One region of the Thalassospira sp. SN3W genome, then DNA from elsewhere that is predicted to be linked to it. Evidence: riboswitches for the same ligand, from Rfam matches in the RefSeq annotation. Region 1 holds a riboswitch; each other region holds the start of a gene.
What was found. Region 1 has a riboswitch for cobalamin ahead of P8T57_RS15035 (CbtB domain-containing protein). Riboswitches for the same ligand answer to the same signal wherever they lie in the genome.
Positions count from the first base shown of each region.

Region 1 (6,878 bases):
AGGCGTGCGTGTTTTATCAAGCTGATCGCCCGAAAGTGCTTATTCTTCTGCGGCCTTGCGAAGGGCCGGGAGCCCGACACCGGCCGTTTCAAACCCGCCATCGGCCGCGATCACCTGACCGGTAACGTAGCTCGCCTTGTCGGAGCATAAAAACGCAATCACCTCGGCGATTTCGCGTTCGTTACCGTATCGGCCAAGCGGCATGGCATCAAGATAGGCCGATATGATTTCCGGCGAATGGACCGCCATGGCAAGCTTGGTTTTGACTGGGCCGGGGCAGACGCAGTTGGACCGCACCCCGAAATCGCCAAGCTCGATCGCCTGCTGTTTTGTCAGGTGAATGACGGCGGCCTTAGATGTGCCATAAGCGACCCGAAGAGTAGAGGCCCGAAGCCCGGAAATAGAGCCGATATTGACAATCGCGCCCTTGGTCTGCTTCAGGGCAGGTATTGCCGCCTGTGAGACAAGAAAAACACCATCAAGGTTGGTTTCCATGATCCGGCGCCACGCGCTGAAGTCGGTTTCACCAATTGGCAGGAAATCGGCAACCCCGGCATTATTGACGATCGCATCAATCTGTCCGAACTCGGTCAGGACCTCGTCGATCATCAGATCGACCTGTTCGGGGATTGATACGTCATATTCAAATGCCTTGGCATTTGCGATATCACGACATGATTTGCGAAGTTCCGCGCTGTCGCGATCAATCATCGCAACCTGCCAGCCCTGTTCGATAAAAAGATGTGTGGTGGCAAGTCCGATGCCGCGCGCGGCACCTGTTACGAGGGCAACCTTGTTTTCCATTCACGTCTTCCCTGATAACAGCCGTTAAACAGGCTGCTTGGTTTCTTATGAAGGACGGCCCCGTGTTAACCGGGCCCGTCATGATCACAAGAGCTTACAGGTCGTCGGCAACGAATTCCAGAAGATCACCGGGTTGGCAATCAAGTTCCCGACAAATCGCGGCAAGCGTTTCAAACCTGACCCCGCGCACCTTGCCTGATTTCAGAAGCGACAGGTTCTGTTCGCTAACGCCGATCCGCGCAGCGAGGTCCTTGGATTTCATCTTTCGCAGGGCAAGCATCACGTCTAGCCGCACAATGATCGCCATCAGACGAAGCTCCTGTTTTCGTCTTCGATACGGGTGGCTTCACCAAGTACCCATGCAATCACCAGAAGCAGCCCACCCAGAAACAGCGTGCTGACTTCGGCATTGCTCAGCCCGATCGACAGTACCCGTTCGCCCTCTGGCCGGGTTATGGTTGCCAGCACGGATGTCAATGCACCTGAAATAGGCTTGATCAGGGTCTGTGTCATAAGGGCCACGGAAAATGCTTTCAGATGGGCAATCGGGGCAGGCTGGAAAATATGGTTTTCGGCAAAAGACAGGAACATCTTGCGCAACCGCCAAAGCCCATAGGCCATAACAAGTGTCGGCAGCATCATCGATGCCATCACGGCATATTTCTGCCATCCGGAAAGGGCGCGCAATTCTTCAATGCTGATGGTCATCTGGCTGGCGCTGGTATCAATCCAGCCATCCACATGCCATATCAGCGGCACGAGACAGATTTCGAAAACAACGCCGATAAGGCATACCCAGCCAAGTATGCGGCTGACGGTGCGGACATTTTTCAAGGTATCGGACATGACGGGGCTCCATCCGGAAACAATCAGGGGACATTTTAATGACGAATAAAATTTATTAATTAAAATAAAACATTAATTTTTTATCGAAATGAGTCAACCTGGATTTTTGTCCGTAGCAGTGCTTTGATCGTCAGGTGGTCGATGCCTAGCCAAAATGCAGACAAAAAAATGCAGCCGGGGCGGTTGAAACGCCCGGCTGCAGAAGGAATGGCGGGGAGGGGAGGAAAACCCGCCAGGGAAGAGAGGGAGACGAAAAAGTCTGGCTGCTTCCAGCGCGGCGTCGTTAATGCCGTTTGGAAGAGATCATCGCGTCCCACGCACCTTGCAAACGTTGTTTGGCTTCACGAAAACGCTGCAGGGATTCTTGCGGGATATCACCGCTATGATCTTTGATCTCGCTCCAGGCGGCATCCATGTCATCCCACGCCTGAACAACCTCGCTTGGCAATTGTTCAAGCCCGGCTTCGGATTCCTTGCAATGGGCTGTAAGGCCGAATTCCCAATCCTTGAATTCCTGATGGAGCTTGGCATGCTCCGGAAGGGGACGGGCTGTCATGGGAGCCTCCTTTTGCTTTTCCAGACAGTTTCAATCTGGCGCGTAATCATGTCATCGATTTGCAATGAAAAGGCGATTTTGGGGCATTCTCTATAAAGGGCATAAAACCGGCAATTTACCTGCCAATCATATCGTTCCATGCTTTTTCAAGATTTGCGGTCGCCTTGTGGAACTGCTCTGCGGTGGCGTTGCTTGCGGCATCGCCTTCGGCCTTAAGCTTTTCCCACGCCTCATTCATCTCGTTATAGGGGCCGGTTACCTCTTTGGGCAGGTTGCCGACCTGCATCTCGTTTTTCGCGCAGTAACCGGCAACATTCCGTTCCCAGCTGTCGTGGGACTGACGCAGATTAAAAATGTCGAGTGCTGTTTGCTCTTGCATCGGTGTGTCTCCTTGTTCTGGTGGGCACTTTCGACGATGTGTCATACCTGTAACGTTCCCTGCGTGGCGGAGTTCCATGCACGCAAACATCAAGTCCCCTTGCCAAGCGATGCAGGGCGTGGAAAATAGTGGCATGTCACAAAGCAAAGCAAAATCCCGTAAAGTCGAAATCACACCGGCCCGCCCGGTCGTGGTCAGCGCCAATAATGATGGTGACGGTTGTCAGGAATGCGATACTGCCGCACGCCTTGGACTTTCCACCGAACAGGGGGAAGCCGTAACGCGTGATGCGTCGCGCGCCACCGGTCATAACCTGTCGCTGCCCGATATCGAGGCAGCAGCGAAAATCTTTGCGCTTTTGGGGGATGCCGGGCGGTTGCAGCTTGTTCTGCGCTGCATGGAAAAACCGCAAACCGTTGGCGAACTGGCCGAGGCATCGGGCATGTCGCAGTCGCTTACCAGCCATCATCTGCGTCAGTTGCGCGATCAGCGCATTCTGGCCTCCGAGCGCAACGGGCGTCATATCTTCTATCAGATTGATGACGAACATATTTCCCGTGTTGTTCGAGATGTCTTTGCCCACGTCACACACGACTAAGCCACCCCCGCACTGATCTTTGCGGGCATTCCAGTCGCAGATCGACAATCGGGCGAATATGTTCGTCGAATGATCACCCGGCCTGCGTGGTTTTCACATTGCACTTGCGCAAAATTACCGTCATAAACGAATGGCTTGGTTTTTCCCGCTCTGCTCGGGGTTGGGAAACGAAGAGGGAATTTGGAAAGCCGTCTGTTTGACGGTCAAAGCCAAAGCCGCCCCCGCGACTGTATGCGACGAGTGCCCGCCATCATACCACTTGCGAAAGCAGGGAAGGTCGGCGACGCATGAAGACCCGCAAGCCAGGAGACCTGCCAGGCATGGACCCGAACCGACTGTCGGGTGTGACAGCAAAGGAGATTTCTATGACCACGCAGACCGCGGCATTTGCCGTTTCGAAAAAATCCGTTCTTCTGCCGATCCTTGCCTGTGCCGTTTTCGGCATGGCGATTGTCTTTGTGACCGGCCACGTTCAGGCGGACCTGCTTCATGACGCGGCACACGATGTGCGCCACGCGACCGGCTTTCCCTGCCACTAAGTCATGTTCACACGCATAGTAACCAGCGCGTTGTTCGCTGGTGCTGCAGCGGGGCTTATTGCGGCCCTGCTACAGCTGTATTTTGTGCAGCCCGTTTTGCTGCATGCGGAGCTGTATGAAACCGGTGCCCTTGTGCATTTCGGCGGTGACGCGGTTAGCGCGCATCAGGATGTCGGTGGGATTGATCCGCTGCGTGACGGGCTAAGCATCCTGTTCACCATGCTGGTCTATACCGGCTATGCACTGATCCTGATCGCGGCCATGGCCTTTGCCGAAAATCGTGGTCATGTGGTGACTGCGCGCAGTGGCATCATCTGGGGCATTGCAGGGTTTGTCATCGTGCATTTTGCGCCGGGCTTCACCTTGGCGCCAGAGGTGCCCGGTGTTGCTGCGGCCGATGTCTATGAACGGCAAATCTGGTGGTTTGCGACGGTGGCAACCGCGGCACTTGCGGTTTGGCTGATCGCCTTTGGCCGGAACTGGCTGGCGTGGGGGGCGGCGGTTGTTCTGCTTCTGGCGCCGCATGTTATCGGTGCGCCGGAACCCGATCAGTTCAGCGGTCCCGTGCCGACCGAACTCGGGGCGCTGTTTGCTGCGCGTGCCTTTGGTATCGGGGCGGTAGCCTGGGTGTTGACCGGGCTGTTTGCCGGGCATTTCTGGCGGCGTGAAGCCGACCGGGAAGCGTAAAACGCAATCACATTGATCAGGCGCGGTATATTCCGCGCCTGTTTTCTTTCATTGATTTGTCTGGATAAACGAAATGCCACGTTCACTTGCTCTTTTCGGGATCGGGCTTGTTTTTGGCGGCGGGATTGGCTTTCTGGTGGCGGCGGGCAATGGCATCACCCTTGATGGCCATGACCATTCCGATCCGCGCGCGCATGGGGAAAGTGCCCATGGTGATACGCATGACACGATGAATGTCAACGGTGCCCATGCCAGCCATGATGCCGTCATTTCACTGCCCGATGCCGTCGATGCGCCAAGCCTTGATGTTGCCATTGCGCCCGATCCGGTCAGTGGCTGGAACCTGCATCTCTTGGTGCAGAATTTCCGTTTTGCCCCCGAACATGCCAGCAGTCCCCATATCCCGGGCGAGGGGCATGCTCATGTCTATGTTAACGGCACCAAGATCGCCCGCCTGTATGGCCCGTGGCTTCATATCGCAGACCTTCCAGCGGGCGATAATGAGGTTATCGTGACCCTTACGGCCAATGACCATAGCCAGCTTGCCGTTGGCGATAAGCCACTGCGTCAGGTCATGACTGTTTCGGTTGCGCCATAATCACAGGGCCGGGATACGGGCCTTAAGGCAAAATCGAAGACGTCCGCAGCCGCGTGCGTCTTCGATCCATCCATCCGGGGCGTTCAGATATTCCCGGCAGGTGGCAATGATATCGTCAATATCACGATGTGCCGATAATCCGGCAAAAAGATAACTTGCCCGCCCGGTTCCCTGAAGTGCAACCGATGTCGGGTCGCTGCATGATCCCATGCAGTCAACCTGCGTGATTTCAAACGTTTCGGGCAATTCCGCCTGATCAAGTGCCGTGCCTAACTGCCGCACAAAACCATCCGCATCGACAAAATCCATCTTTGGGTCCGGATCAGCATCAGGTGCTGGTTGGCAGGTTTTGCAAATGACAATACGAGGCATGCGGCGGTTGGCCTTGGTTCTTAAATCGGGTGGTCACTATGGTCGCAGTGCCGGCGTAATTCATCAACTTTTTCGGGGCGTCTGGCATTGTGTGTGATAATATTCAAATCATGGTTTGAATGTTCTTGACTCGCTAACATATGAATTGTTATTTGAATATAATACATGAATATAAATTTGAATGTTGGCGAGGTCCAGAATGTCCGTCATCGTAAAATGGGATCAGTTCCCGGCCATTGGAAATTGTGAAAGCTGCAAGTCATCGCTGATTGCGTCGCTCAACGTTGCTGTGCCCGGGCAAAGCTTTGTTGCCGCCGCCGATGGCTTGCACGCGCAATCCGAACTGAGTGTCGAGGACCAGGGCACTGTTGATGATGTGCTGGCCCGTCATCGTGACGGCATTTCGCATCACCAGTGGGCCGTATCGGGCATGGATTGCGGGTCCTGTGTGGCGAAAATCGAAACCGCGCTTTCCAAACGTGATGGCGTGCAATGTGTAGATGTGTCGATGATGCGTGAAACGGTCACGTTGGGCCTTCGCAATGATAGTGCCGAAACGCGTTCCGATATCAGCACCATGCTGACCAAATTGGGTTATCCGGCAAAGGAAAAGGTAATTCCGGGGGCGGGGAAATCATCCGAAGCCGCTTGCTGCGCTGGCGGTTCCTGTGGTTCTGCCAATCCGGCTGCGACGGATAATGCCGCGTCGCAAGATACCGATGCCAATGACAAATCCCTGCTGCGCAAACTGGCCCCCTGGCCGGAAGCCGGGGACGAAATTGCATGGGCAGCGATCTGGCTGGTTCTAGGCGGATTGGTCGGCTGGCTGGTTCCGGCCACCGATGCTTATGCCATGTCCATTGCCTCGATCATCGCGGCATTGCCGGTGATGAGAACAGCGTTCCGTCTGGCGGCAAGCGGCGCATTCTTTTCCATCGAACTATTGATGAGTGTCGCGGTTCTTGGCGCGGTTGCAATCGGCGAAAGTCTTGAAGCCGGTATGGTCGTCCTGCTGTTTGCGATTGGCGAAAGCCTTGAAGGCATTGCCGCGGGGCGGGCGCGCAGCGGGGTTAAATCGCTGATGAAACTGGCCCCGGAGACCGCGCGGCGGGTTTCACCATCTGGTGGCGGCTTTGATACGGTTGCACCCTCGGCGCTTACGCTTGACGACATCGTTGAAGTCCGCCCCGGCGAACGCATCCCGGCGGATGGTATCCTGACTGTCGGCTCGGCTGAAATCGATAACAGCCACCTGACCGGGGAATCCGTTCCGGTTACCTCCGAACCGGGGGGCGAGGTTTTTGCCGGTGCCATTGTTACCGACCGACCGGTGCACCTGCGTGTGGCCCGGGTGGCCGGGCAAACCATGCTGGATCGCGTGATCGAGCTGGTCGAACAAAGCGAAAAGCACAAGGCACCGGTCGAGCGCTTCGTTGCCAAATTCGCTCGTATCTATACGCCAATCATCATGGCGCTTGCGGCCCTTACGGTCGTTGTTC
Region 1 is NZ_CP121124.1:3,308,512-3,315,389, forward strand. Features, by position in the region: gene P8T57_RS15005 (SDR family oxidoreductase) at 40-804, opposite strand; gene P8T57_RS15010 (helix-turn-helix transcriptional regulator) at 899-1,111, opposite strand; gene P8T57_RS15015 (DUF2975 domain-containing protein) at 1,111-1,650, opposite strand; gene P8T57_RS15020 (hypothetical protein) at 1,934-2,206, opposite strand; gene P8T57_RS15025 (hypothetical protein) at 2,322-2,585, opposite strand; gene P8T57_RS15030 (metalloregulator ArsR/SmtB family transcription factor) at 2,719-3,183, shown strand; cobalamin riboswitch at 3,303-3,517, shown strand; gene P8T57_RS15035 (CbtB domain-containing protein) at 3,549-3,722, shown strand; gene P8T57_RS15040 (CbtA family protein) at 3,726-4,409, shown strand; gene P8T57_RS15045 (hypothetical protein) at 4,483-5,007, shown strand; gene P8T57_RS15050 (DUF1636 domain-containing protein) at 5,008-5,379, opposite strand; gene P8T57_RS15055 (heavy metal translocating P-type ATPase) at 5,579-6,878, shown strand, end outside.

Region 2 (6,878 bases), 1.2 Mb from region 1:
GCTTGTCTATGGCCGAAGCGACATGCCGGTTGATCTTACCGATGAAAAGGCATTGCGTGCCCTGTCGCGCCATTTGCCAAACGACGCGGTCTGGATTACGAGCCACCTTTCGCGCACGCTTGATACCGCGCTTAAACTTCTTGAGCTGATGGATGAAAACATCCTGCCGACGCGTGAAACCGGCTTTGCCGAACAGCATTTTGGTGCATGGGAAAAGAAACACTGGAATGATCTGCCCAAAGGGGAAACCACCCGTTTCTGGGCCGATTTCGCGCGCCAGCATCCTCCGAATGGTGAAAGTTTCAGCGACGTTGTCGAACGGGTTGGGCCAATATTTGACCGGCTGACAAGATATTGGGCCGGGCGTGATATTGTCGCCGTTATTCACGGTGGGACGGTGCGCGCGGCCCTTGCCAATGCGCTCGGTCTGTCGCTTGAGGCGGCTTTATCATTTCATATCGATACGCTTGGCGTGACACGGATCGAACATATAAACGGCGTCGATCAGCCGGGCTGGCGGGTGACCGGTGTTAATCTGCGTTACTGATAAAAGGGGGGGGGGCTGGGCAGTACCCATCTGCCGATACCCTGTGGGGCTTGAATGACATGCCACACAGGGTATCAGTTTTCAGGCGGATTTCCGTTGATCGGTTTCCTGCGCATCGACAAGCGCATATTCCGACAAAAAGCGATCTACCATATCGGCAGAGACATCGTATCTGCCACAGATTGACGCGACATCGTCGAGATAGGCTTCGTAGTAGGGAATAGGCCGGCTGCGCGATTTGCCGCGAAGCTCGCTGATTTCCGTAAAGTCGGATGCAAATTCCGGTGCTTCGATAACCTGAATGATCGTGTCGTCGATGATGGCGGCGGGTTTGCCTTTGTATTTCTTACCACAGGCTGAAAGCATTTTGCTGGCGGTCGGGATGGATATCCCAGGCTGGCCCAGAAGCAGTGACATTTGATCTTCGTCGAAATCGTCATTTTCGAACAATTCCACGAGTTTCGTTAGGTCACGGACCAGAAGAGAAAGCGCATTTACGCGGATGCCACGCGCATGCGACCAAATGATGGTCGCGACAACACCACAGGTCGGACGGCTGGCATAAATGTTTCGAACATCACGACGCGCCAATGATATTTCACCATTTACAGCATGATGTTGCAGGAATTCGGGAAAGGATTGATCATTATAGCTCAATCTATCCAGCAGCCCGCGCCACATGTCTTCGCGTGATACGGTCTGCCAGGTTGTTGATTTCAGATTCCGAATTCGTTGAATTTGTTCATGAATTGCCATTTGATCAGCAAATTTCCAATTAACCCCAAGAAGTTTTTCCGAAACCCTTTGCGGTTTCGGCATCCGGACTTTGTTTGTTTTGTAATGTCCGGCGGTCACGCGGGCGGCTTTTGTCGGCTCTGATCCAACGTGACAAAATTATGTTCTCCTAAAGAATAACCGCCGACAAGCAGTCAATTCTTACAAATACTGACCTTATGGTTAGGTCGGAGTTTGGGCTTTGGTCGTGGGGGTAAAGCTGCTAGGTTCGGCGCTGCCGTTTGGTGATGGGAAACCGGTGTGATGCCGGTGCTGCCCCCGCAACTGTAACGGGTTGGGTGATCCGGGTGATGTGATGTCACAAGCCACCGGTAATGTTGATTTGCAGACAACATGCCGGGAAGGCGGATTGCTTTCATGCCCGCAGCCAGGAAACCAGCCATCGGTATCCCTGTTCGTAAGGATATGGGGTAACGCAATCCGGCCTCGGTGGGAGGTCAAAGCGAAGGAAGGCGGCTATGACCCATAATATGGCTGATAACAGCCAGTTTGCCGGGATCCATCTGATCCTTGGCGGTGCCAGATCGGGCAAAAGCCGGTTTGCCGAAAACCGGATCAACCATGCAGGCGGCGGTATTTATATCGCGACCGGCCGGGCATGGGACGAGGAAATGGCAAATCGCATCGAACTTCACAAATCATCGCGCGGCGAGATATGGCAAACGATTGAGGAACCGCTTGATCTTTTCGGTGTCCTGTCTGCCTGCAATCGCGACGGCAGCAAACCGGTACTGGTCGATTGCCTGACGCTTTGGCTGACCAATCTGATGCTGGAAGATCGCGATATCGAGGCCGAGTTTGACCGGCTTTGCGACCTTTTGCCGGAGCTGGATATCCCAGTTCTTCTGGTTTCGAACGAGGTCGGTTTCGGGATTGTGCCGGAAAATGCCATGGCGCGCAGCTTTCGCGATCATGCCGGACGATTGCATCAACGGATTGCCGAGCTTGCCGATCAGGTGACGCTTGTGGTTGCGGGCATTCCGATGTCGGTTAAATAGATCAGAATTCATAGATTTAAGGGTAATTGAATATGGCACAGCTTGGAAAAATTCCGGCAACAGTGATCACCGGTTTTCTTGGTGCAGGCAAAACCACGATGATCCGCAATATGCTGGAAAATGCCGGGGGTAAGCGGATTGCGCTGATCATCAACGAATTTGGTGATCTGGGCGTGGACCGCGAAGTGATAAATGGTTGTGGCATTTCGGGATGTGCCGAGGACGACGTTGTCGAACTTGCAAACGGTTGCATCTGTTGCACGGTGGCCGATGATTTCCTGCCGACCATCAAGGGCCTGATTGATCGCGACACGCCGCCTGATCATATCGTTATCGAAACATCAGGGTTGGCACTGCCAAAACCGTTGGTCAAGGCGTTCAACTGGCCGGAAATCCGTTCACGGGTCACGGTAGATGGTGTGGTGGCTGTTCTGGACGGGGCGGCATTGCGCGACGGGTTGTTTGCCCATGATCATTATGCGGTTCAGGCCCAACGCGAGGCGGATGATAATCTTGATCATGAAAGCCCGCTTGAGGAACTGTTTGAAGAGCAGCTTCATTGCGCCGATATGGTGGTTCTGAACAAAACCGATTTGCTGAGCGCTGCCGAAGTTGCCAAGGTCGAGGCAGATATCCGGGCCGAGCTGAAACGCCCATCGGTCAAGATCATCGCGACCGCGCATTCGAAGGTCGAAAATGCTGTTTTGCTGGGACTTGGAGCGGCGGCCGAAGACGATCTTGATAGCCGCCCCTCACATCATGACGATGGTCACGAACATGACCACGACGATTTTGAAAGCTTTGTCGTGTCACTTGACGCGGTTGACGATGCGGCCGTGCTTGAAAAACGCCTGATTGATGTCGTGCGTCAGTTCGATGTCCTGCGGATCAAGGGTTTTCTCGATATTCCCGGCAAGCCGATGCGCCAGGTTGTTCAGGGCGTTGGTGAGAGGTTCCAGCGTTATTTCGACCGGCCGTGGGCCGAAACCGAAACGCGCCGGTCGGAACTGGTGGTGATCGGCCTGCATGGCTTGGATCGCGGTGCCATCGAAGCGGCAATCAAGGCATCGTGACGTTTTGAAATTGTAAGATCATCCGGTCGACAACGTTGTGCGGGCGGATGATCTTGAACCAGCACACGATAAAAGAAACGGACATTTCCGATGCATCTGCTTGCCGCCCAGCCTGGACTTGTTACCGATGGAAGCGAAGCCGTCGATCTGGGGCAAAGCCCGGGCGATGTCGTTATCCTGTCGGCAGCAGAGTCCGAGCTTGCCTGTCTGGCCGGGGCGCAGGCGCGATTGCATTCAGCATTTGGCGACGCGACACCGTCGCTGCGATTGGCAAGTCTATTGCAGCTGGGTCACAACATGTCGGTCGATCTTTATGTCGAGGATGTTCTGACCGATGCCAAATTCATCATCGTGCGCATTCTGGGCGGGCGGGGATATTGGGAATACGGGATCGAACAGCTGGTCGAACTGGCCCGTCGCAACGACGTGCCGTTGGTACTGTTGCCAGGTGACGATCAACCCGATGCGGAACTGTTGTCGTTATCGACGGTAAAGGGTGCAACGTATCAGCAAATCTGGCGTTACCTGATCGAAGGTGGTCCGGGAAATGCTGAACATTTACTGCGTCTTATATATGAAAAATTGAACCCGTCTGTCAGTTGGGACTGGAAGCCGGCGGCACCATTGGTCAAGGCAGGCCTTTATTGGCCGGGGAAAATCACCGCAAATCTCGAAGAAATTGAACAGAATTGGAAACAAAATCATGCTGTTGTTCCGATCATCTTCTACCGTGCATTAATTCAGGCTGGTAATCTGGATGTAATTGATGCGCTGGTTGAGGAGTTGTTGGGTAATAGCCTCAATCCATTGCCTGTTTTTGTTGCCAGCCTCAAAGACCCGGTTGCGGCGGCCTTGGTTGAAGAATGGCTGGGGTCAACACGTGCGGATTTGATCCTGAACACCACCGGCTTCTCTCTTTCCGTTCCGGGTGTGGAACGAAAAGATGGGCCGTTTGATGTTGTCGATGCACCGGTTTTCCAGGTGGTGCTATCTGGCGGTGGTGAAGCATCGTGGCGGGATGGGGTGAACGGCCTTGCCGCGCGGGATATTGCGATGAATGTCGCACTTCCCGAAGTGGATGGCCGTATTTTATCGCGCGCCGTGTCGTTCAAGGGATCGGCGGGCAAGGATGCCCTGACCCAGATTGATCTGGTCAAATATATCCCGGTGCGCGATCGGGTGGCGTTTGTTGCCGAACTGGCGGCCAATTGGGTCAAATTGCGCAAGACGGATGCCCCGGTGCGCAAAGTTGCGATGATCATGGCCAATTATCCCAACAAGGATGCGCGCCTTGGCAATGGTGTGGGGCTTGATACACCGGCCGGGATGATTGAAACCCTTCGGGCGATGAAGGATGCCGGGTACAGGATTAATGAGCTGCCGGAAAATGGCGATGCCCTGATCGCGGCGGTCAAGGCCGGACCGACGAATGATTTCAAGTCGCTGGCGGATCGCACCGTTCGTGTGACGATCCCGGTTGCCGATTATCGCGCGGCATTTGCCGTCCTGCCCGCACGCATCCGTCAGCAGGTAACGGATGCCTGGGGAGAGCCGGAGAGTGATCCGTTTTATCTGCCAGATCGGTCGGCGATTGCCCTTTCGATCCTGCCGATGGGCAATGTTGTGGTTGGGCTGCAACCGGCACGCGGATACAATATCGATCCCCTTGAAAGCTATCATTCGCCCGATCTGGTGCCGCCGCATAACTATTTCGCGTTTTATATCTGGCTGCGCCATCATTTCGGGGCGCAGGCAGTCATTCATTTCGGCAAACACGGCAATATGGAATGGCTGCCGGGCAAGTCATTAGCGCTGTCGGAAGAATGCTTCCCCGAAGCCGTGTTTGGCCCGACACCGCATTTCTATCCCTTTATCGTCAATGATCCGGGGGAAGGCACACAGGCCAAGCGCCGTGCGCAGGCGGTGATCCTTGATCATCTGACCCCGCCTTTGACGCGAGCAGAGAGTTACGGACCCCTTAAGGATCTTGAGGCACTAGTTGATGAATATTACGACGCAGCAGCAGTTGATCCACGCAGATTGATCATCCTGAAGCGTGACATCCTTGAGCTTGCTATTCGCATCGGGCTTGACCGTGATTGCGGAATAGAGCCAGACGAGGACGAGGAAAGCGCGCTTGCCAAGCTTGATAACTATCTGTGCGAGTTGAAGGAACTTCAGATCCGCGATGGTCTGCATATCTTTGGTAAGGCACCGGAAGGCGATCTTTTGACCGATCTTCTGGTCGCACTAGCAAGATTGCCGCGCGGGGCGAGCGAGGGGTCGAAGGCGTCACTTCATCGGGCCTTGGCCGCCGATATCCTTGGTGATCCCGATTTTGATCCGCTTGATTGTGCCTTTGCCGAATTCTGGCCAGGAATTAGGCCCGAAATTCTTGCGCAATATGACGTTGGTGCGTGGCGTACCATGGGCGATACGGTGGAGCGGATCGAGCTTTTGGCGCGTGATCTGGTACGTGGGGAGGTGGTCGCGGATCAGGCATGGCAGCGGACAATTGAAGTTCTTTCCGATATCGAAATATCTATTCGTCCGGCAGTGACAGCCTGTGGCGAGGCAGAGATTGCCGGATTGCTGCGCGGTCTTGCGGGCAAATTTGTCGAACCGGGACCATCGGGGGCCCCAACGCGCGGCCGACCGGACGTGTTGCCGACCGGGCGAAATTTCTATTCGGTCGATACGCGCACTGTGCCGACCCCGGCAGCATGGCAATTGGGATGGAAATCCGCCGAATTGCTGTTGGAACGGCATGTGCAGGATCATGGTGAATGGCCCGTGGCCCTTGGCCTTTCGGTTTGGGGCACCAGCAATATGCGCACCGGTGGTGATGACATTGCCCAGGCGTTTGCCCTGATGGGTGTACGGCCAACATGGGACAGCGCATCGCGCCGTGTGACCGGGTTCGAGATTATGCCGATATCCCTGCTGGGGCGGCCGCGCGTTGATGTGACGTTGCGCATATCGGGGTTCTTCCGCGATGCATTCCCCGGCCTGATTGACCTGTTTGACAGCGCGGTACGTGCGGTCGCCGTGCAAACTGACGAAGCGCCCGACATGAACCCGATTGCGGTTGGGGTGGCGGCAGAAACGGCAAAGCTGTGTGACGCCGGGGCCAGTCCTGATCAAGCCAGAAAACAGGCAGCATATCGCGTGTTTGGTGCCAAACCCGGTGCCTATGGCGCGGGATTACAGGCAATGATTGATGAAGAGCTTTGGGAAGATGACGCCGATCTGGCGGATGCCTATCTGGCGTGGGGCAGTTATGCCTATGGCAACGGGGCGGAGGGCGAAGCCGCGCGTGATATGTTTGAAACACGGCTGTCGCGGGTTGATGCGATTGTCCATAATCAGGACAACCGCGAACATGATTTGCTGGATTCCGATGATTATTATCAGTTCGAAGGCGGAATGACATCGGCAGTTCGGCATCTGTCCGGCAAACAGCCG
Region 2 is NZ_CP121124.1:2,117,624-2,124,501, forward strand. Features, by position in the region: gene P8T57_RS09495 (histidine phosphatase family protein) at 1-547, shown strand, start outside; gene P8T57_RS09500 (hypothetical protein) at 629-1,204, opposite strand; cobalamin riboswitch at 1,517-1,741, shown strand; gene cobU (bifunctional adenosylcobinamide kinase/adenosylcobinamide-phosphate guanylyltransferase) at 1,801-2,340, shown strand; gene cobW (cobalamin biosynthesis protein CobW) at 2,373-3,413, shown strand; gene cobN (cobaltochelatase subunit CobN) at 3,504-6,878, shown strand, end outside.
Region 2: it holds a riboswitch for cobalamin, as region 1 does, so the genes downstream of both, cobU (bifunctional adenosylcobinamide kinase/adenosylcobinamide-phosphate guanylyltransferase) here and P8T57_RS15035 (CbtB domain-containing protein) in region 1, are expected to answer to the same signal.

Region 3 (6,878 bases), 530 kb from region 1:
TGTCATGGCCGCCAAGGGGTATCCGGGCAGCTACGACAAAGGCACCGAGATCAGAAACGTGGCCGATGCGGATGCGATGGACAAGGTCAAGGTCCTGCATGCGGGCACGAAAATGGATGGTGACAAACTGACCGCGACGGGGGGGCGCGTTCTTGGCGTTACCGCACGCGGCACGTCGGTGACCGAGGCACAGAAACGCGCCTATCAGGCGGTTGATGCCATTAACTGGCCGGGTGGTTTTTGCCGTCGTGATATCGGCTGGCGCGCGATTGCCCGCGAGCAGAAATAAACATTCAACTTGGAAAAGACCGGGTCATGCAGCCCGGTCTTTTTTCATGCCTGCGTGATAGCGCACCGCGCATTGCCCGTTCGGGCCATGTTCGATGGTGGCCTCGACACCGAACACATCGCGCAGATTTTGGGTCGTCAGAATATCGGCAGGACTGCCGATCCCCACCAGTTCCCCGTCACGCATCATGGCAATCCGGTCGCAATACATCGCGGCATGGTTCAGATCGTGCAGGGCCGCCACCACGGTAACCGACAATTCACGCACCAGCTCCAGCAATCCAAGCTGATGACGGATATCCAGATGGTTTGTCGGCTCGTCCAGCAGAAGGAATTTTGGTTCCTGCGCCAGCGCGCGCGCGATATGAACCCGCTGCTTCTCACCGCCCGAAAGCGTATGCCAGAACCGGTCAGCCAGATGGGTCATGTCGACATCGCCGAGCGCACGTTCCACAATCGCATCGTCGCGTTCCGACCAAGGCGACAGCATGCTGAGATAAGGTGTGCGTCCCAGTGCCACCGCCTCGCGCGCGGTCAGGCGGTCGGTGGTGTCGGCCTGCTGTTCGACAAAGCCGATCTGCCGGGCCAGTTTGCGACGGCCATGCTTTTTCATGTCCTGCCCTGCCAGTATTGCACGCCCCTGATCAGGTGGACGAATACCGGCCAAAACCGACATCAAACTTGTTTTGCCCGATCCATTCGGCCCGATCAGGCCAAGGAACTCGCCCGGTTCAACCCGGAGGGAGACATTTTTGATGATCTTGCGAAAACCGGCAGACCAGACGATATCGCGCAGTTCCAGGGTCATCGCAAAATCCTTCCGTGACACAGGATCAGGGCAAAGGCCGGGGCCCCGACAAGGGCAGTGATCACCCCGATTGGCAAAACCTGCCCCGGAACGATCACGCGTGAGATGACATCGGCACAGACCAGAAACAGTGCGCCAATCAATGCCGATAGCGGTAATAGCAGCCCATGGCGCGTTCCGACAAAAAAGCGCGCCGCATGCGGGATCACGAGCCCGACAAAGCCGATGGAACCAACGATACTGACCATTACCGCGGTCATCATCGCGGCTGCGGCAATCAGGATCGCATAAACCCGCCTGACCGGAACACCAAGCGATGCGGCGGATTCCCTACCAAATGTAAAGGCATCAAGTGCGCGTGCATGCCAAAGACACACGACAAGCCCGACAAGAGCCACGGGTAAAGCCAGCCACACATCGGGCCAGCGCACGCCGCTAAGATTGCCCAGAAGCCAGAACATGATGCCGCGCGCCTGCTCGGCACTAGCCGATTTGGTGACAATGAAGGATGTCAGGGCATTGAACATCTGCGATCCGGCAATCCCGGCCAGAATGATCGCACCCGTACCGCGCCCGGCCTGTAACGCCAGAAGGGTCACAAAGGCGAATGCCGCCACTGCGCCGATAAATGCACCAAGTGACAGCGAAAGCATCCCGGCCCCAAGACCTAGGATCACGATGCTGACCGCACCGGTCGATGCCCCGGCCGAAATGCCGAGCAGATAGGGATCGGCAAGACTGTTGCGCAAAAGCGCCTGCAGGACCGCACCGGAAACGGCCAAGGCCGCCCCGCAACTTGCGGCAACGATGGCGCGGCTCAGCCGATAGTTCCAGATTATACCGGCATCAATCGCATCCACCGGATACCCGGCATCCCACAAATGATTGGCAATCGTATTGATCACCGTGCCCACCGGGATCGCTGTTTCGCCCACCGATGCGGCAACCGCCAGAACCGCTGCCAGCAACATCAGCGCGGCAAATGCCACGCTGATGCGTTTGATGAAAACAGGGCTGGAAATGATATTCCCGATCATTGGCCCGATCACTGGGTTGCCTCGAACGCCTCGATTGCCTTGGCCAGCGTTTCAATGCCGTCGATTGTCCGCATGGTCGGGTTCATCGACTGGGCATCCATGACGACGATATTTCCGCTTTTGACCGCATTCATCTGACGGGTTACCGGATCGGATTTCAGGAACTGCATTTTAAGTTCCCAGTCATCGGCCGGAAAACGACGACGATCCATTTTGCCAATCACAATGATATCGGGATTGGTCCGTACGATGGTTTCCCACCCGGCTGTGGGCCATTCATCATCACTGTCGATGACATTCTCCACACCAAGGATCGACATGACATAGGCCGGTGCGCCTTTCTGCCCGGCAACAAACGGATCAACATCGATTTCAGCACTGGAGAACCAGAACAGTGCCGAAATTCCCTTGCCATTCACGGCGGCGACTTTTTCGCGCGCAGCCTGTTCGCGGGCTTTGAAATCGGCAATCAGATCTGCGCCGCGTTCCTCGACATCGAAGATTTTCGAAAGGTCGGCTATCCCCTGATAGATCTGATCCATCGAAAAGGCATCAATCCGCGTTCCGTCACCGCCCGTGGTGTTGTCCTTACCGACGCAATCGGCTGGTGCGGTATAGACCGGGATTGAAAGTTCAGCAAACTGGTCAATCGTTCCGACCTTGCCATTCGGGCCGATATGCCATTGGAACTGGGTTGTGACCAAATCGGGTTTCTGGCCGACCACACTTTCAAAGCTGGGATCGTTGTCGGCAAGCCGCGGAATGGTGGCGTTGACGTCGCGAAACTGTTCCTGCACCGGGCCAAGCCATACGGCCGTTCCGACCACCCTGTCCGCCAGTCCCAGAAGATAAAGCAGTTCAGTGCTGCTTTGGCCAAGCGATACGGCACGGTTCGGAGCCTGATCAAAGGTCAGGGTTCGACCACAATTTTCCAATGTAAGCGGATATTCCGTGGCAGATGCGTATTGTGCGAAAGAAGCCAGTCCTGCAGCAAACACCCCGACTGCAAAAACCTTTTTGTTCAGTTCAATCACTTTGCGTCCTTTCATGGATATGCTGATCGGGAATTTCATTTCCCGACCGGACATACCAAACCAATAAATGTTATGTTATAACATAACATCAAAGTTACTATGGTCAAGGGACTGGCTAAAGTGCTGAAAAATGGCGGGAAATGCCGGGATCCAAGGGCGGTCCAATGGCTTTCAGCCCGCCCGGAACGGTGACATATACCGACATCCTCCGGGGCACCCCGCCCGGTCCGTCGTATTCATGTCAGCAGGTCTCCTGGCTCGCGGGTCGTTGTGTTTTCCTGCCTTCCCGGGAAATATCCCAGTGGCTTTCAGAAGGAAACACTCACCGCCTACAGTTGCGGGGGCAGCTTCGGTTAACCGTCTTCACGGACGGCTTCGAATTCCCTTTATCCTTATCGGATACTGACATCTATCGGTGTCACATAGTCACGAAGGCCGGTCAAGCCAATTGCGAATAAATCGCAATGATTACAATTTTCAATAGGCGTTCGCCGCCGCCGTGCCATCGCCGCCCAGCCGCCCAAGGATCGCCGAGACATCGCGCATCGGTGGCGCGCCAAACATGCGGGCATATTCACGGCTGAACTGTGATGCGCTTTCATATCCGACTTCATAGGCCGCGGTTGCCGCATCCTTCATTTCGGTCAGCATCATCTGGCGCGCCATCGTCAGGCGAAGGCGTTTCTGATACTGAAGCGGGCTCATGGAGGTTACCTGTTTGAAATGATGATGGAAGGAAGACGGACTCATATTCGCCTGTGCCGCCAGATCATCGACCCGAAGCGGTGCGGCAAAATCGTCCTTCATAAGCCGGATGATCTTGGAAATGCGCTGCATGTTGCTGCCGCCCATGCCGATTTGCGCAATCCTGGCCCCCTGAAGGCCGCGCAGAAGGCGATAATGCACTTCGCGCAGAAGCATCGGTGCCATCACCGAAATATCGTCTTTCTCATCACACAGGCGCAACAGGCGCATCACGGCATCCAGCAAGGTATCGCTGGCGTTATCGACATGAAGCCCGCAATCGCTTTCGGATGCCGAGCCGACCTGAAGATCAATCTGGGTGACAAGATCGCCCAACATCTGACCATCCAGTTCAATCGACAAACTGCGATACGGAAGTGCTGCACTGGCATTTGTCACACAGCCGACAATCGGCAGGTCGACCGACGCCACCAGATACTTTCCGGGCGCATAACTGAAAACCGCCTCGCCCAGAGTGACCTCTTTGGCACCTGACGCGATAATGCAAAGGCATGGCTTGTAGATTGTCGGAACTTTCATCGACGGCCCGGTCGCACGATACAGATGCACCGCCTTCACCGGCGTCTCGGCAACACCTTCGCCTTCGCAGTATCTGTCAATCAGTTCAGACATCTCTTCAAACACAGGCATCACCAAACTCCTTTGTTTCTCTAATATGAACTATAGCAACCAGAACCATCCTGAAAAGCGGTTTTCACCCTGCCTGGAGAATCAGGCAATTGATCAAGAGTTCTGTGTATTCATCAGGCAACCATTTGCAATCACAGTAAGCGCCATGATCCAGACAAGGAGGATGTCATGTCGCTTATGTCCAGCAATGTTGAAAACAAGGTTGTCGTCATTACCGGTGCCAGCAGCGGAATTGGCGAGGCCACGGCAAAACTTCTGGCCGAAAACGGTGCAAAGGTCGTTCTTGCGGCCCGACGCACGGCAAAGCTTCATTCCATCGTCGCCGAAATCGAGGCCGAAGGCGGCACCGCCACATGTCGCGCGGTTGATGTCACCGATGCCGACGACGTCGAAGCACTGATCTATTTCGCCAAAAACACCTATGGCCGCGTTGATGTGATCTTCAACAATGCCGGTGTCATGCCCCTGTCGCCGCTTGCCGAACTGAAAATTGACGAGTGGAACAAGATGATCGACGTCAATATTCGCGGCGTCCTGAATGGCATTGCCGCCGGTCTGCCATTGTTCAAGGAACAGGGTAGCGGCCACATCATCAATACCGCATCCATTGGCGCACATCTGGTATCCCCGACTGCCGCCGTTTACTGCGCCACGAAATATGCCGTCTGGGCGATTTCCGATGGCCTGCGTCAGGAAAGCCGCGATATCCGCGTCACCACCATTTCGCCGGGCGTTACCGAAACAGAACTTGGCAACGACATTACCGATGACAATGCCAAAGGGTTTCTCGGTGAACTGCGCAAAACCGCACTCAGTCCGATTTCCATTGCATGGTCGGTGCTTTACGCAATCGCCCAGCCCGAAAGCGTCGATGTCAACGAGATCATCGTGCGCCCGACCGCATCGGCATATTGATCCGTAACGCCCAAGGAGGCCCACATGGCACGTCATATGTTTGCGTCTTCTATCGCCAGTCTTCTGATGCTGTTTTCCAGCACCGCCACCGCACAGGAGGAAACCGTCATGTCCGGAACCACATCGAACGACCCGCATCCCTATGTTGGCATGTGGGTCACGGCTGATGGCAATATCCGTCAGGAATTGCTGGCCAACGGACGTTATGACGAGGCGCGCGGCAATCGCCCGTCTGCCTATCAGGGGCGTTATGAAATTTCCGGCAATCACATCGATTACTGGGATGATACCGGTTTTACCGCCGACGGATATTTCGAGGACAGTGTTCTGTATCACGCCGGAATGGTGATGTATCGCCAGCCCATACAATAGCATTCAGGCTTTAAAAGCCCCGCTGCACCGGCTAACCCGGCGCAGAACCCGCAAGGAACGGTATCGAATGGATGCCGTTCCTTTTTTTCATTTTCATGCGCGAAAACTTTGCCAATAATCAGGTCGCTGTCACGGGCACATTGCCAGTCGCGACATTCCGTTCATCAGCCGTGGCAAGGGTAAACAGATCAATCGGTTCGGAAAGCCCACGGACATCCATCTGCCCGATCTTGCGAAATTCTTTTGCGGTCAGATACTGTGCCGTCGTTGCAGAAATCAGAACGTCGGTTCCCAGTTCCTTGTTCATCACTTCCAATCGGGCCGCCATATTTACCGTATCGCCATGCACGGTATAGTTCTGACGCCCACCCCCGCCGACACTGCCGGCAATCACCGTGCCGGTGCATATCCCGATACGCGTACGAACATGGATCCCGGCGAAATCCCGACTTTGCACGAGATCGGAAATCTCGCGTGCGGCCCGCACGGCACATCTGGCATGGTCGGCATCCTCGACCGGAACATTGAAGGTCGCCAGTACCGCATCGCCCTGAAACTGGGTAATCACACCATGATGACGGGTAATGATCTGTGACACTGCATCGAAATAGGTATTGAGAACCTCGACAATACCTTTTGGACCGATGGTTTCGGTCAGCTTGGTGAAATCGGCCAGATCGGCAAACAGGATGGTTGCCTCACGCTCGACCGGGGCCAGCGATCCGCGTTTGGAAATCAGCACTTCGGCAATGGCGGGCGGCACATATTGTCCGAAAATATCGGAAATGGCGCTACGTTCCTGTTCTGCCTCGATCTGCCGGCGCACCGTATGGCGCGCACGCCACATGACCAGACCAATCAGAATGGCAACAACAACCAGCGAGAGGGCTTCCTGTGCGCGGCTCCAGGCACCGATAAAATCGGGGCTGAAGAAATAGGTCACAAAAGTCTGGGTATCGGGAGATGTGCCGATATCCTGCCAGTCATAGGTCTGATCCATATCGCGGATGGCATAAAGAAACGCACCAA
Region 3 is NZ_CP121124.1:2,778,574-2,785,451, reverse strand. Features, by position in the region: gene purD (phosphoribosylamine--glycine ligase) at 1-289, shown strand, start outside; gene P8T57_RS12515 (ABC transporter ATP-binding protein) at 314-1,096, opposite strand; gene P8T57_RS12510 (iron ABC transporter permease) at 1,093-2,133, opposite strand; gene P8T57_RS12505 (ABC transporter substrate-binding protein) at 2,142-3,182, opposite strand; cobalamin riboswitch at 3,393-3,589, opposite strand; gene P8T57_RS12500 (AraC family transcriptional regulator) at 3,645-4,562, opposite strand; gene P8T57_RS12495 (SDR family oxidoreductase) at 4,731-5,477, shown strand; gene P8T57_RS12490 (Atu4866 domain-containing protein) at 5,502-5,849, shown strand; gene P8T57_RS12485 (adenylate/guanylate cyclase domain-containing protein) at 5,968-6,878, opposite strand, start outside.
Region 3: it holds a riboswitch for cobalamin, as region 1 does, so the genes downstream of both, P8T57_RS12505 (ABC transporter substrate-binding protein) here and P8T57_RS15035 (CbtB domain-containing protein) in region 1, are expected to answer to the same signal.